DNA from 4 places in the Paenibacillus sp. sgz302190 genome. Region 1 is predicted to be linked to each of the others. Evidence: riboswitches for the same ligand, from Rfam matches in the RefSeq annotation. Region 1 holds a riboswitch; each other region holds the start of a gene.
The links. Region 1 has a riboswitch for cyclic di-AMP ahead of AC6RNO_RS15460 (KamA family radical SAM protein). Riboswitches for the same ligand answer to the same signal wherever they lie in the genome.
Positions count from the first base shown of each region.

Region 1 (3,486 bases):
CATCAAGCAGCGCATCAACGCGCGCCGGGAGCTGCGCGGTGCATGCTATCAAGCAGCCTCAGCTCCGCCCCAGCCACCTCCCGCCGCCTGGTCACCCTCCGGCAAGAGCATGCCAGGCTCGCCGAAAACCGCTCGAACGCGACGGCAAAAAAGCCGCTCCCGATTGGAAGCGGCCTGCCGGCAGAAGCACTTATGCGTCGTACCCTTGTTTCTTGGTCAACATAACGATCAACCCTACGACAATCAACCCGATCGCCAGCGAAGACTGCCCCATAATGTTCAGGCTGATGATACTCCCAAGCGTGAAGATGGCGAAAAAGATCACCGAAACGCTTCCCAGAATAAAGACGGGAAGGAGGATCCATCTGTTTTTGCCGCCGAACCAGTAAAACTCCAGCAGCCCGAACGCTACCGCCAGCGGGAATCCCGGCCACGTATACTCCCAGATGTCGAACAGCATGGAAATCTGGCATACGCCTCCGGCCACAAGGAGAATCCCTCCCGGAATCAACAATCCGGCCCCACGCCGCCGAGTCGCATAGAAATACATCCAATGAAACAGGAGCCCCAAAGGAATGACAAACAAACTTGGCCAAAAATAGGCGAACACCATCCCAGGATCCATCGCATTTCCCTGACTCGTAAAGAAGAAGAAAATTCCCGCCAAGACGAGAAGTGCTCCAAGCAGCGTCTTCTTATCCACCGTTTACCTCCGCTATTCCATAAAATCAATATTTACTTCATTCTAGAATAAATCGGCTTGCTCCGCCAGCACCCCTGGAACGATTTTCCCTACGTCCCGAGACGGAGGCGCGGCCCCCTCCCGGGTACAGGTACGGTTAGCGGCGGCGCATGAGAAAACGGTTAGCGGCTTAGCAATTCGTTGGCGGAGACAATGTTGTCGTTTTTCTTTTTCGGCTTGTTCCAGAACTGCTCATTTCCGGGCAAATCATCGAACCAGGCCGCATGCTCAGGGCAGTCGAGCGCCATAAATTTCCCGTACTGGTCGTCCCGGGATTGATGGTATTTCAAATAAGCCTTCCCATTCTCGATGGCCAAAATTTCGATTTTGCCGGAAGTGTGACTCATCGATAGGCGGACACGCTTGCCCAGGCCGGACGTGAGGGCCTTCGCCTCTTCCACGATCCGGTACACGCGTTCCAGCGGCAGTACGAAATCTTTATTGCCGGCGACGGGCCGGTTAATGAAAAAATAATAAGGCGTGACACCCGCCCACGAAAGCTTATCCAGCAGCTCCGCAAGCACCTCGGGCCGATCATTGATCCCTTTTAGAACAGGCGTTTGGTTCACGACAATCGCTCCCGCTTGATGGAGCGCTTCGAAGCCCCTCTTCGCTTCCGCCGTAATTTCGCGCGGATGATTGATATGCGCCATCACGTAGATGCGGCGCTCCGAGTCGGAATGCTTCCGGATGGACTCCAGCAGCTTCTCGTCTTCGTAGATCCGCATCGGATTGAACACGGGAATTTTCGAGCCGAGCCGAATGATCTTCACATGGTCGATCGCTCTCAACCGTTCGAAGATGCCGTTCAGCCTTGCCGTGGAAAGGATCAAACTGTCCCCTCCCGTCAGCAGCACATTGTTGATCTCCTTGTGCCGGGCGATATAGGCCAGCCCCGGGTCGACGTTCGACATCGCCTCGCTGACATCGTTGCGGAACAACCGCTTGCGGAAACAATAGCGGCAGTAAGCGCCGCAAACCTCGGATACGATCAAAAGGGCCGTCGTCCTGTATTTATGCTGGCAGCCGGGAACGACGTAATTCGTGTCCTCATCCGACGCGTCCCACCTTCCATATTCGGACAGCTCCCCGTCATTGGGAACGATCAATTTCTTGATCGGATCTTCCGGGTTGTTCCAATCTATCAGTTTCAAGTAATAATCGTTTACGCGAAACACGAATTTTTCCGTTATTTGCTTCAACCTTGTTCGATCGCGTTCGGGAATCTCCAGGATTTTATCAATATCGGTAATATATTTCGGTTGCGGCATATTTCATCCTCCTTGAAAAGACAGAATGTTGGCTTTCAACGAATCCAAGACGGCTATCTATCTCCTCCTTCCGCGGATCAAAGCTGCAAAATAAAAATGACCCGTCTTATAGCCGGCAAGAGGACATGTCGATGCCTCCGGGCCGAAAACTATACGTCGGGTCCAATTGAACGCAAAAAGACCCGAATAAACGGGTCAGCAAATGCAAATATAACACAATGCAACTATGACCCACCTACTGCTGACGAGGTTAGCTGCCGGGCTCGGGAAAGATGGTTCCCTACATAAACATCATGATTCGCCCCAAAAAGATTGGTTCCCCCGCTTTCCGATTCGTTAAACCGGAAATTAAGCGTATTTTTATCTTACACAAACACCGCCGGAGAGTCAATGACGCAGCGGGATTCCGCATTAAATCAGATCGGACTTTCGCAGAAGTCTTTGAACAATAACGGAAACCTCCGCTCTTGATATGAAGGCTCCAGGATCCAGCACGGCGCCGTTTCGTCCGGAAAAGATCCCGGATGCCAAGCAGTCGGAAATCCCGTTCTTCGCCCAATTCGATATCGTACCCGCGTCGGTGAAGGAGTTCAATAGCTGTCCTGCATTTGCGGAAGACTTCGCTTTGAGCCCTGTAATAGCCATTGCTCTGGCCATGATCACCATCGCTTGTTCGCGTGTAATCTTATCATTCGGGCGGAAGGTGCCGTCTTCAAAACCACTAATCAGGTTGTACGCGAAGGCCGTTCCAACCGCGCCGGCATACCAATCTTTCGAATTAACGTCAGAGAAAGACAGTGCCCCTGCTTTTGGCTGCACTCCTAATCCGCGAATCAAAATTGCCGCAAACTCCGCTCGTGTAATATCTTGATCGGGATTGAAGAAGCCTTTGCCGACGCCATTGATGATCATACGCGATCCCATATCGTTTATCGCTTCTTTGGCCCAGTGCGCCTCCGCATCCTTAAACTCAACCGGATGCCATACGACGGAATAGGCACTATTCGTCATGCTGTTTATCTTGGCATAAAGCTTGCCGTCCAGCCGCACGATCTTGGTCGGCACATGGCGCAGCGTTCCATCCGTTTCAACCACGACACCAGTTGTGATTTTGTCAGGATCAACGCCATCCGGAATCGCTATTGTACGTTCAACATAAGCTTTGAACCCGTTGACTTCGATCGTCTTGTCCTTATAAAAAGCTCTTACCGTAAAATCAAGCGGCGGGACAACGACCGAAATTTTCCCTTCCCCGGATTCTTTCAGAACCCCTTGCGCCGGCGTTTTTGACACAGCAATTTCGATTTGAATCTTGATATCCTCCAAGGCTGCCGATTTGCCCAACTGATTCGAAATCGATTGGATGTCGATCTGCCCGGCCGGTAAGTTATAGGTCGCTTTATCTGTTTTTATTTCCAATACCGCTTGCTGCAGTTCCATTTTGCTGATCATCTGTCCGTCAAGCTCTCCGCG
Region 1 is NZ_JBZYAO010000012.1:91,278-94,763, forward strand. It holds gene AC6RNO_RS15455 (hypothetical protein) at 191-703, opposite strand; gene AC6RNO_RS15460 (KamA family radical SAM protein) at 865-2,013, opposite strand; cyclic di-AMP (ydaO/yuaA leader) riboswitch at 2,239-2,378, opposite strand; gene AC6RNO_RS15465 (S-layer homology domain-containing protein) at 2,425-3,486, opposite strand, start outside.

Region 2 (3,486 bases), on a different contig from region 1:
GTTTGCACCCGCAGTTCGCCCAAATCTCCCTGGGCGGCCATTTTGCCGCGATGCAAAACGACATAGCTGTCGCAATATTTTTCAATCGTTGACAAAATGTGCGAGGAGATGAGGAAGCTGGCTCCTCTTCGCTTCATGCGGACCATAAGCTCAAGCAGCGAGCGGATGGCCAGCGGGTCAAGCCCGAGAAAGGGCTCATCGATAATGTACAAGGCGGGCTCGATCAAAAACGCATTCATGATCATTACCTTCTGCTTCATGCCTTTGGACAGATGGCTGGAAAAGCTGTTCAGCTTGTCCTTCATTTGGAACTCTTCCAAAAGCGCCTGGGATCGGGTCAGGAACTGCTCCTTGGTCAGCCCGTATGCCATGGCCGTCAGCTCCAGATGCTCGCGGATGGTCAGTTCCTCGTAAAGCTCGGGCGATTCGGGAACGTAAGCGTACGCTGCTCGGTAGGCGAGCGGGTCTTCCGCCAGGGTGAGGCCGCTGACGCGGATCGTGCCTTTTTGCGGATGAAGCAGGCCGAGAATATTTTTGATTGTCGTGCTTTTGCCTGCGCCGTTGAGTCCGATCAAGCCCATCATTTCACCTTGGCGGATTGAAAAAGTAAGTCCGTGCAGGACAGGTTTTCCTGGAAGATATCCCCCGTAGAGGGAGTCGACTTGTAGAATGGGGTTCATCGAAAGGCCTTCCTTTTCAGCAAATTATTGGCATTTTTGAACCAATTTCACCCATCCCCATTATAAACAAAATTGCTATTAAAGCCTAATTTAAACGTAAGAATTGCGAAAAAAAGCGTCAGAATACGTTATAATGAGAAAAACGTACTAAAGACCAAGATTTATAGCCGGAAATGTTTATTATTTCCGAATTCCGCCCTTTTTAGCGGGCGATAATCCCTTTACAGGTTTAGATTTACAGCGTAATATACTTTTCATAATAACTTAATAACCAATTTGCCAAATTTCCATTCGCTGAGTTCCATTTATGGGAACGGGGGAACCGCTGCAAACATTCGGAAGCACATGCAACCGCCGAATGCCAGCAGAATGAATATCAGGGGTGAATCCAACGACAACGAGCAAGCAGCTTGTTGTCCAGGTAGGGCGACTCTCACGTCCGAATCCGTCAGCTAACCTCGTAAGCGTACCGAGAGAGGTAACGATTGTCGTGTCTGGTTGTATTTTTCTATGCATACAAGGCCACGGGAAGAGTCCTCTTTCCGCTGGTCTTTTCATTTTTTCGAGATAGTGCAGGCTAGATGATCATAGGATGAAAAGCGAAGGAGGTGGGACTACCGCAGCAGCGTCCGGTAATGGCCGCGTTGTTGTCGGGTGAACTCCGCTGCAAAGCTGGAGAGGCTTATTAAGTTAATCACAAACTGACCTTAGTCGCGTCTAATTTAATCATGCGTAACACACGGGCGGCGAGGCTTTGAAGGAGGACCGAAGAAGTGGGCAACATCTCTTTAACCGAGACCCATGTAAGTCGATCATCCAGCATGTCCTTGGCACTACGATGGAAGCATGAAAACTTGCGTTTGATTTTAAGCCTAGGTATGATTTCAATCGCTATGACTTTCATGTTTTTGGTGTTGTTGTACGGTACGGCTACCAAGAGCGTATCCGTAGTTGTGAATGGACAAGAAACCGTTGTGCATACGAAGCAATGGGTCCTGCAACGCCTACTGGATGAACAAGCCATTAAGATTGGTGAACACGATCAAGTTTCTGCAGCGCTCACGACTCCGATCAAGGGCGGAGAGAAATTCGTGATCGATCATGCGTCACCGATTCAATTGACTGCTGATGGAAAGACCACCACTGTTTACACAACTGCAAGAACGGTTGAAAGTGCATTGCAGGATTTACATATTGCACTTGGGGAGCTTGACCGAGTCACTCCTGAACCGGCATCTTCGCTTTTACCCGGCGATACAGTCAAAGTTGTCAGGGTAAAGAAAGAGCAGAACGAAACAACGGAACCGATCGCGTTCGATACCGAGAAGAAGAACGATGCATCGCTGCTCAAAGGCAAGGAACAGGTCGTCCAGGAAGGCAAAGAGGGCGTTCTGTTGAAAAAAATGGAAAAAGTATTCGAAGACGGCGTTTTGGTTTCCGAAGCAGTTGTAGATGAACAGGTTCAAACGGAAAGTGTGAAAAAAGTCGTTGCCATCGGCACGAAAAATCCGGTCGTCGCTTTATCGGCCTCATCCCCTAGCGTGGATGAAATTTCAAAGAATGGCGTCAAATTCGGCTACAAACAAATTCTCAAAAACGTGAAACTCACCGCATATTCGGCGGGAGTGGAGTCTACCGGCAAATCCGCGGACAGCCCCGGGTTTGGCAAGACGTTTACAGGAACTACAGTCACCGAAGGCAGAACGATCGCGGTAGATCCGAAGGTTATTCCGCTCGGATGGTGGGTGTACATCGACGGTATTGGCTTCCGGCGCGCTGAAGATACAGGCAGCGCCGTGAAAGGGCAAACGATCGACGTTTACTTCGAAGATGAGAGCTATGCCAACAAATTCGGCACGAAGAACGGTTATACCGTCTATGTCGTAGGGCCGAAGAAGCCGACTGAGAATTAAGGGGTAATCCGGTTTCTGCATGGGCAGAATGTATATATAGATAGATAGGTCGTTCACGAATGGCAAAAGAAGAGGAGACCCCTCTTCTTTTTGTGCGTACAGGGAAAGGAACGTTGTATGATAAAAGAAGTTATCGTTGTCGAGGGCAAAGACGATACCGCAGCGATTCGCCGGGCCGTGGAGGCGGATACGATCGAAACCGGCGGCTCCGCAATAGGTCCGGCCGTGTTGAAACGGATCGCGCTGGCTCAGGAGCGGCGCGGAGTTATTATTTTGACCGATCCGGATCATGCAGGGGAGCGGATCCGCAAAATCGTGGCGGCGAAGGTGCCCGGCTGCAAGCATGCCTTTATTACGCAGGAGCAGGCGGAGTACAAGGGCGACATCGGGGTTGAGAACGCGTCGCCGGAGACGATCCGGCAGGCGCTGAGCAATTTGCGGACGGAGTATGAAGGAGCCGTCTCCCTGGTCACCTGGGAGGACCTGATGGCGGCGGGACTCATCGTCCACGCCGAAGCGGCCTCCCGGAGGCTGGAGGCAGGCAAGGCGCTCGGCATCGGCTACTGCAACGGCAAGCAATTTTACAAGCGCTGTGCGATGTTTCAAATCACCCGCGAGGAGTTTGAAGCGGCGGTAGAATTACTAAATAAATGAGGGCTGTGACATGAATACTTCCAACCGGGCGCTTCCTGAGGATGTCGCTACACCGAACAGAACGAAAGAAATACTTAAGAAGCACGATCTGGTGCTGAAAAAGAGCCTCGGACAAAATTTTCTCGTAGACCAGAATATTTTGCACAAAATCGTGTCCGCCGCCGGGCTCGGCCCGGACAAGGGCGCGCTGGAGATCGGCCCGGGCATCGGGGCGCTCACCCAGCAGTTGGCCAAGCAGG
Region 2 is NZ_JBZYAO010000043.1:12,903-16,388, forward strand. It holds gene AC6RNO_RS31060 (ABC transporter ATP-binding protein) at 1-680, opposite strand, end outside; cyclic di-AMP (ydaO/yuaA leader) riboswitch at 963-1,163, shown strand; gene AC6RNO_RS31065 (resuscitation-promoting factor) at 1,454-2,593, shown strand; gene rnmV (ribonuclease M5) at 2,711-3,247, shown strand; gene rsmA (16S rRNA (adenine(1518)-N(6)/adenine(1519)-N(6))-dimethyltransferase RsmA) at 3,258-3,486, shown strand, end outside.
Region 2: linked by a shared signal. The riboswitch ahead of AC6RNO_RS31065 (resuscitation-promoting factor) and the one ahead of AC6RNO_RS15460 (KamA family radical SAM protein) in region 1 are both predicted to bind cyclic di-AMP.

Region 3 (3,486 bases), on a different contig from region 1:
GCAAAGGCTTATCGATCAACACGGCGGTACAAGAACTTTTGTCACACAGCGGGACGCAGTTTGACCCGGACTATGTAGCCCTCTTTTTAAGTTTGTCCGAATCGTTTCCGGACGTATATCCATTCAAATAAACCGGCCGAGACGGCGGCAACGACTCGATATTAACGTTAAACAGGCGTCTATGTCAATAAATAAGCCGACGGCGCGGCGCTTCCGAACAAAATCCCCCCGGACTTTCCCGAAAGGACAGTCGGAGGGATTCTTTTTTGCGCAAAGAGAGCTACTGTTTTTTAGCGATTTTGGTTAAAATGAGCTGTTTAAGCGAAGCGTCGCCTTCTATGGCTTGTTCTTTATATTCAAACTCTACCTGATCGTCTTTCTTGAACTTTTGCACGGCATCTGCCGTACCGTCTCCCAGCTGGAAAGCGGCGGCTTTCTCGTCCACGATAAGCTCGACCGTATGCGGATCGGCCAGGCCTACATAGCGTCCCGTTCCTTTTTTCACGGCTGCTGCATCCGCCTGCGGCGTTGCGGACGGGACAGGAGTAACTGTCGGGCTGACTGCCGGACTGGCCGCTGCTGACGGTTCCGGCGTCCTCTCGCTGTTATTCCCGGAGGGGGCATCGCTGCCGCAGGCTGCCAAAGCCAGCGTCAGCGCACTGCTTACCAGCAAGCAGGCCAACTGCCGCTGCCGGCTTTTCTTCGTCTTGTTCATTTCATCACCTCATCTATTGGACGCGGCAGATAAGGTTATGGTTTAGAATAGAAAAAAGCCCTGCAAGCCGCTCAAGAAACGAGCGGTGCTTTGCCGGGGCTTTTTTCACATAAATCGATCAAATTACTTGGATTCAGCAGTCAGTTGGTTGTAAATATCGTCCCACAAAACGCGGCGGGCCGATACGTACCGTTTGGAGTAATAAGACTCACTTAGTTTGTTCTTCATAACACCTTTATCGGTAGCCGAGTGGATGAATTCACCGTCTCCCAAATAGATGCCTACGTGAGAAATACCTTTGCCGTCTGTGTTGAAAAAGACCAAATCGCCTTTGCGCAAGTCCTTTTTATCAACCCAGTTGCCTTCTTCGTCTTGAGCTTTGGAACTATGGGGAAGGTCGATACCGAATTGCGCGAACACGTAAGCGGTAAATCCGGAGCAATCAAAGCCTTTCGTTGTCGTACCCGCATACTTGTACGGAGTTCCGAGCAATCCGTCAACCGTTTCATCCAAAGTGGATTGTGCTGCGAAAACACTTCCTGCACCAATACTCAAACACAAAACAAGACTGACAACGAGAGCAACAACCTTTTTCAACTGCTTGTCTCCTTCCGGTGCCTACGAGGTTAGCTGGAGGGTTCGGTTGAAGGTTCCCTATGATCCCTGTGTTGCGAGATCAATTCACCCGGAATGGTTCCCCCGTTTCCCAAAAAATCGGGAATTCGGCATGAAATGTTGGTTTATTTTTCCTAGTGCTTAGGATTCGGCATAAATATCTAAAATCCTCCTTCCAAGTGCACTATTCTATAAAAATATGTGAAATAGTTCGGAAAATAGACAAAAAAAAGCCCCTTTTTCAGGGGCTTGAGCATATTTTCCGATATTTGGGCGTTTTTCGCTGAATATTGCTCATAGATTTAGAGAGTTGGCGGGCGTTCGCTACGAATTTGCTTTGGCGGACCACAACTGATATTGAGAGGCTAGTACCCACATTTGCAAAAATATGTTGAAAAGCGGGAACAGCTGATAAATGAGAAGGGCAATCAGACCTGCCCAGATGTAGGAAGCGATGACGTTGACACCCGTCAATAGTCCCGACCCGATCAAAAGCAGCAGAGCGATGCCGACGATAGGAAGCAGGTGCCGGACAAAGGCGAGCAGGGTGGAGAGAATTCCGCTTCCGGCAGCGAGCGCGAACTGCAGATGCATGAAGAGGAGATGCATGAGAAATCCGTATGCAAGCATTCCGGCCAGCCATGGCAGCATGTCAACGGCGGCGTTCTCGTAAGATCCGCTTTGCGCAAAGATCGACTCGGCCTTCGGGATCAGCCAGGCGAGGGGAAGCAGCGTCAGCGCGATCCGTACTGCGTAGCAGAGGAAAAAGGAGAGCCACATCTCCGATATGCCTTTAAAGAAGCGGTATCCCGCATTTTGGTCGGTGTGGATCAGCGAATAGTAGATGCCGGCGTTCAGCAGCGGCGTAAGCAGCATGCGGCTAGCGAGAAGCACTGCCAGCCACCATAAATAGGAATGGCTCAGGTCCGTTTTGAACAGTTGAAACTGGCTTTCGGCCAGGAACAAATGCAGCGTCTGCTTGGGCTGGCCGTTTCCCGGAAAGCGATGCATGAGCGGCACGAGCACCGATTGCACCATTTTATAGAGGAGGGCTCCCCAACCCATTTGATACAGGAACAGCATGATGACCGCAAAAGGCTGCCGCAGCGCCGCCCGATAGCCGGACTTCATATAAAGAGTCATGCAGCGTTCTCCTTTCTACCAGGCTACCCAGCCGGAGATCGTTTGTAAAAGCTGAATGATGCCGAGGTTCAAACGTATTTTCCATTTGGGGTCTATCCGGGCCGACATGAAATTGTTGATATGCTTGTTTTCCAGCACGAGCGAATAGCCCGGATCGATGCGAACCCACTCGACGGGAGCAGCATTCGTCAACTTGTACTCGATGCTGCTCTCCGCGCCGTTCCAGACCTTATCCAGTGCGGTGCCATCGGTAAAATGGAATTGAATCGGCACCTCCGGGGAATTGCCGCCCCGTTTGGAGATTAGCACGGTGCTCTCATATCCGGGTTTGCCGTCTGCCAGTGCCGCAGGCTTCACTTGAATCCGATCAACCGCAAAGTCCATCATCATGCTGCCGTACACATACTGGTTGAAAAAATCGTCCCATTTCGCTTTGGTGACTTCCTCCACAACATGTTGAAAATCTTTGGTCGAAGGATGCTTGAACTCCCAGCGGTGGAAGTAGGTCGTCATGATGCGGTCCATCGTCTTGGCGCCGACCTGCTTTTCGATGGCTTTCAGCACCAGCTTGCCGCGTATGTACACATTATCCGCATATTCGCCATGCCCTTTGTAATCCCAGGCATTCAGTTTAAGCGCGTTGGGCGAGGTCACATAGCTGGCCTCTACAGGCAGATTCGGCGAAACGCCGTATTCCGCCTCCATGACTTTGTCCTCCGCGTAGGAGGTGAAGCCTTCGTCCAGCCAAGCTTCTTCGAACTCGTTGGAAGCGACGAGGCCGTAAAAAAATTGATGGCCGATTTCATGAACGACCACCCGTTCCAGCTCCAAATCGGGCTTCTTGTCGCTGGCTCCCCATGCGGTGACCAAGGTCGGATACTCCATCCCGCCTGCGCCGTTGCCGCCTTCCGGAGGGACGACGATGGAGAGCGTGGAGTAAGGGTACGTACCGTACCACTGGCTGAAGCGGGAAAGCGCCTTTTTGGCTGCGTACATGTAGCGGTCTTTTAAAT
Region 3 is NZ_JBZYAO010000061.1:806-4,291, forward strand. It holds gene AC6RNO_RS34890 (HD-GYP domain-containing protein) at 1-131, shown strand, start outside; gene AC6RNO_RS34895 (LytA/YqiH family protein) at 281-715, opposite strand; gene AC6RNO_RS34900 (NlpC/P60 family protein) at 839-1,312, opposite strand; cyclic di-AMP (ydaO/yuaA leader) riboswitch at 1,316-1,453, opposite strand; gene AC6RNO_RS34905 (hypothetical protein) at 1,655-2,473, opposite strand; gene AC6RNO_RS34910 (M1 family aminopeptidase) at 2,489-3,486, opposite strand, start outside.
Region 3: linked by a shared signal. The riboswitch ahead of AC6RNO_RS34900 (NlpC/P60 family protein) and the one ahead of AC6RNO_RS15460 (KamA family radical SAM protein) in region 1 are both predicted to bind cyclic di-AMP.

Region 4 (3,486 bases), on a different contig from region 1:
CGGCAGCAGGATGTAGAAGATACCTGCGGCAACATCGCCCGCCTGGTCCAGCGAGAACAGCGACAGGCCCATCAGGATGCTGTCCATGCAAGCATGGGCGAATACGGCGGTGATGAAGCCGTATTTCAGGAACACATAGCCGAGAATGATGCCGATGACGGTTACCTCGATCAGGCGGGTATACACCGGATAGATCGGGTATTGCGTATGGCTCGCGGCCCAAATGATGCTCGGCAGCAGAACGGCGATGAAGTTCGAGCGGAACAGCTTTTTGAACAGCAGGATGCCGAGCAGCCGGTAAGCGGCTTCTTCCGATATTGCGGCGGCCCACGCCATCAGCGGAAACAATTTGGGCTCCAGCATATTCAATACGGAATCCCCCGGATCGTTCACGGCCCATACGTCGAAGCGGACCTCGCCCGCATAGAACAGAACTTGCTGGACCCCAAGGATGAACAGGGCGAGCAAGTAGCCCCGGCCCATTCCGTGAAACACTTCCGATCCGAAGCGCGATTCCCGCCAAGCCGGCCAAGGCTTCCACCCGTTCGACTCCCACCACCGGCTGCCGGAAGCAAGCGAGATGTAGACCGATAGACCGAGCAGCAGCGTGACGACGTTCATGAACAGCGAGCCGGCCAATGTGGCGGTTCCGTTGTCTGCGATATCGCCGGACATCGTTTTGAAAGCCGGATACATATTGATGTTGTTGGCGATGTAAATCGTCGTAAAAATAACAGTGAGCAGCAGGCCCTTGCGAAAATCCATCTGCTTGCGGTGCCTGACGGCATATACGATGGCCGCAACGGACATCAGGAACGTAAAGCCCATGCTGATCCAGGTCATGAACGAGGCGGATTGATCCTGCGAGTCAAGCCATGCCTGATGGTCCTCTGGGATGCTGAATTGCACGGCATAGCCGACCAAAGCGTTATCGTCAAAATCGATCCGCAAGCGCAGCTTGGAACCGCCGATGGCTTCCGCTTTCTTTTCGTAAACGTACGTGTTCGCGCCGGCCGCTTTCTTCGGCTCCTCGACAAGACTGAAATCGTCGGGATTAAAGCCCTGCCGGCTCATCTCCTCCTTGGCCAGCTGGTCCGCTTTTTGCCTGCCGATCGCTGCGGCGGTACCGGTGAGCGTCTCGCGCCAGCCGACGATTTGCAAGCTTTTGTAGTTGACGTCAACTTCGAATTTGCGCTTGCTGCCGGGATCGACGGCGCTGACCTGATAGAAATCGAGCGGGAAGCGGTCCCCGTATTTCAGCTCATACTCGTGCAAAAGGTGTTCTTTCTGCAAGTATCCGCTTCTCGACTTTTCGGACTGGTATACGACGAAAGTACTCGGCTGGCCGATGCCGTAGCGGCTTTGCAAAAACTGCCCGGCCGCGTCGGCCGCCTGCTGCTTCGTAACGGCCGGACTTTCCGCCGGGGCCGCTTCTTCCGTTTGATATCCCGCAAGCATATTGACCCCCATATACAAGGCCACGCCGATGCACGCGAGGATCAGCAAAGTTCGGTTCAATTTCATTCGCATCATGGGATAAAATATCTCCTTGGATAATGTTGGTTCGCAAATACGCTAAATTAAAAGTATCACAGATGTTAAGGAAAACCAATTCATGCAAAATAAAACGTAAACCGGGGCAAATTCGCGATTTCGAATCGTAACGCCCTCTCCTGCTTGCCAGACACGATGGAATGCTGCGAAAACCCCCGCAAATCCGCTGAAAACAACTTTGTGCGGAACAATAAATCAGATATATAATTCATATCAATTGAATAAAAAGCCGAATTTCTTGTTGAAAACGGGGGAACCATGTAATTTGGGGTGAATTTTGTCTCCGGCGTCAAAAAACCGGACAAATAGGGTGACTGCGCGCACCCGAATCCGTCAGCTAACCTCGTAGGCTTTACGTCAGGAACCATTTCCGAATAAGGCATTGGATTTCCAGTGTCTTTTTTTGCGTGTTCAATTGATGACAACAGGGGGATTTATGAAAAAAATAAGCATTTGGCAGCTTACGCCTCCGCAAATTCTGGTCCTTGGATTCGCCGCCATTATTTTGATCGGAGCGGGGCTGCTGACGCTTCCTTTTGCCTCGACGAGCGGCCGGTCGCTGCCTTTTATCGATGCGCTGTTTACGGCCACATCGGCGACCTGCGTAACCGGCCTCGTCGTGGTCGATACCGGGTCGGCATTTACCGTGTTCGGACAAGTCGTCATCGTCAGCCTGATCCAGATCGGCGGTCTCGGCTTCATGACGATGGCCACGCTGTTCGCCTTCGTGCTGCGCAAAAAAATTACGCTGAAGGAAAGATTGCTGCTACAGGAGGCGTTCAACCAGGGCAGTATGGAAGGGATTGTGCGGCTGATCCGCAAAGTACTTATTTATTCATTAAGCATCGAAGCGATAGCGGCGATTTTGTTCACGATCCGTTGGTCGTTCGACATGGAATTTTCGAAGGCGCTGTACTTCGGCATCTGGCATGCGGTTTCGATGTTCAACAATGCCGGATTCGACCTGTTCGGCACCGCCGATGCTCCTTTCGTCTCGCTGACCGGATACGTCAACGATTTCACGGTGAACGTCGTCGCGATGGCGCTGATCGTGCTCGGAGGTCTCGGCTTCATCGTCTTGTCCGATTTGATGGAATATCACAAAACGAAGAAACTTTCCCTGCATTCCAAAGTCGTGCTTGCCATGACGGGATTTCTGATCGTTTTCGGCGCGCTAGTGATATTTATATTCGAATACACGAACACCAAGACGTTAGGACCGCTGAATTTCGGCGGAAAAATGTTGGCTTCGTTTTTCCAATCCGTCACGCCCCGGACGGCCGGCGCGAATACGGTGGACATCGGCGCCATGCGTCAGGCGTCGCAATTTTTCATGGTGATTCTCATGTTTATTGGGGCTTCTCCCGGCTCGACGGGGGGCGGGATCAAAACGACGACGTTCACCATTCTCATTGCCGCCATCATCACGATGATCCGAGGCAAGGAAGATATCGTCATTTTCCGTTTCCGTCTGGCGAAGGACCGCATTCTCAAAGCGATTACGCTCACGATGATCGCGCTCTTTCTCGTCATATTCGTGTCCATGCTGTTATCGACGACGGAGTCCGTGCAGTTTTTGAAAATATTGTTCGAAGTGACGTCCGCCTTCGGTACTGTCGGCTTGACTATGGGGCTTACGCCGTCGCTGACCGTTTTCGGCAAAATTATGCTCAGCCTGACGATGTTCGCCGGCCGGCTCGGTCCTATAACGCTCGCTTACGCGCTGCAGCCGAAACAGGAAAAAGAATTATATAGATACCCTGAGGGTAAAATTACGATTGGTTAGGGGATACTGGAGATGAAAAAAAATCAATACGCGGTAATCGGTCTGGGCCGATTCGGATCCAGCTTGTCGAAGGAGCTGATCAAGCTGGGCTATGAGGTGCTCGGCATCGACAAGGACGAAGAAGCGGTCGACGAGATGAGCTCCGA
Region 4 is NZ_JBZYAO010000007.1:29,508-32,993, forward strand. It holds gene AC6RNO_RS10525 (CPBP family glutamic-type intramembrane protease) at 1-1,533, opposite strand, end outside; cyclic di-AMP (ydaO/yuaA leader) riboswitch at 1,772-1,921, shown strand; gene AC6RNO_RS10530 (TrkH family potassium uptake protein) at 1,991-3,340, shown strand; gene AC6RNO_RS10535 (potassium channel family protein) at 3,353-3,486, shown strand, end outside.
Region 4: linked by a shared signal. The riboswitch ahead of AC6RNO_RS10530 (TrkH family potassium uptake protein) and the one ahead of AC6RNO_RS15460 (KamA family radical SAM protein) in region 1 are both predicted to bind cyclic di-AMP.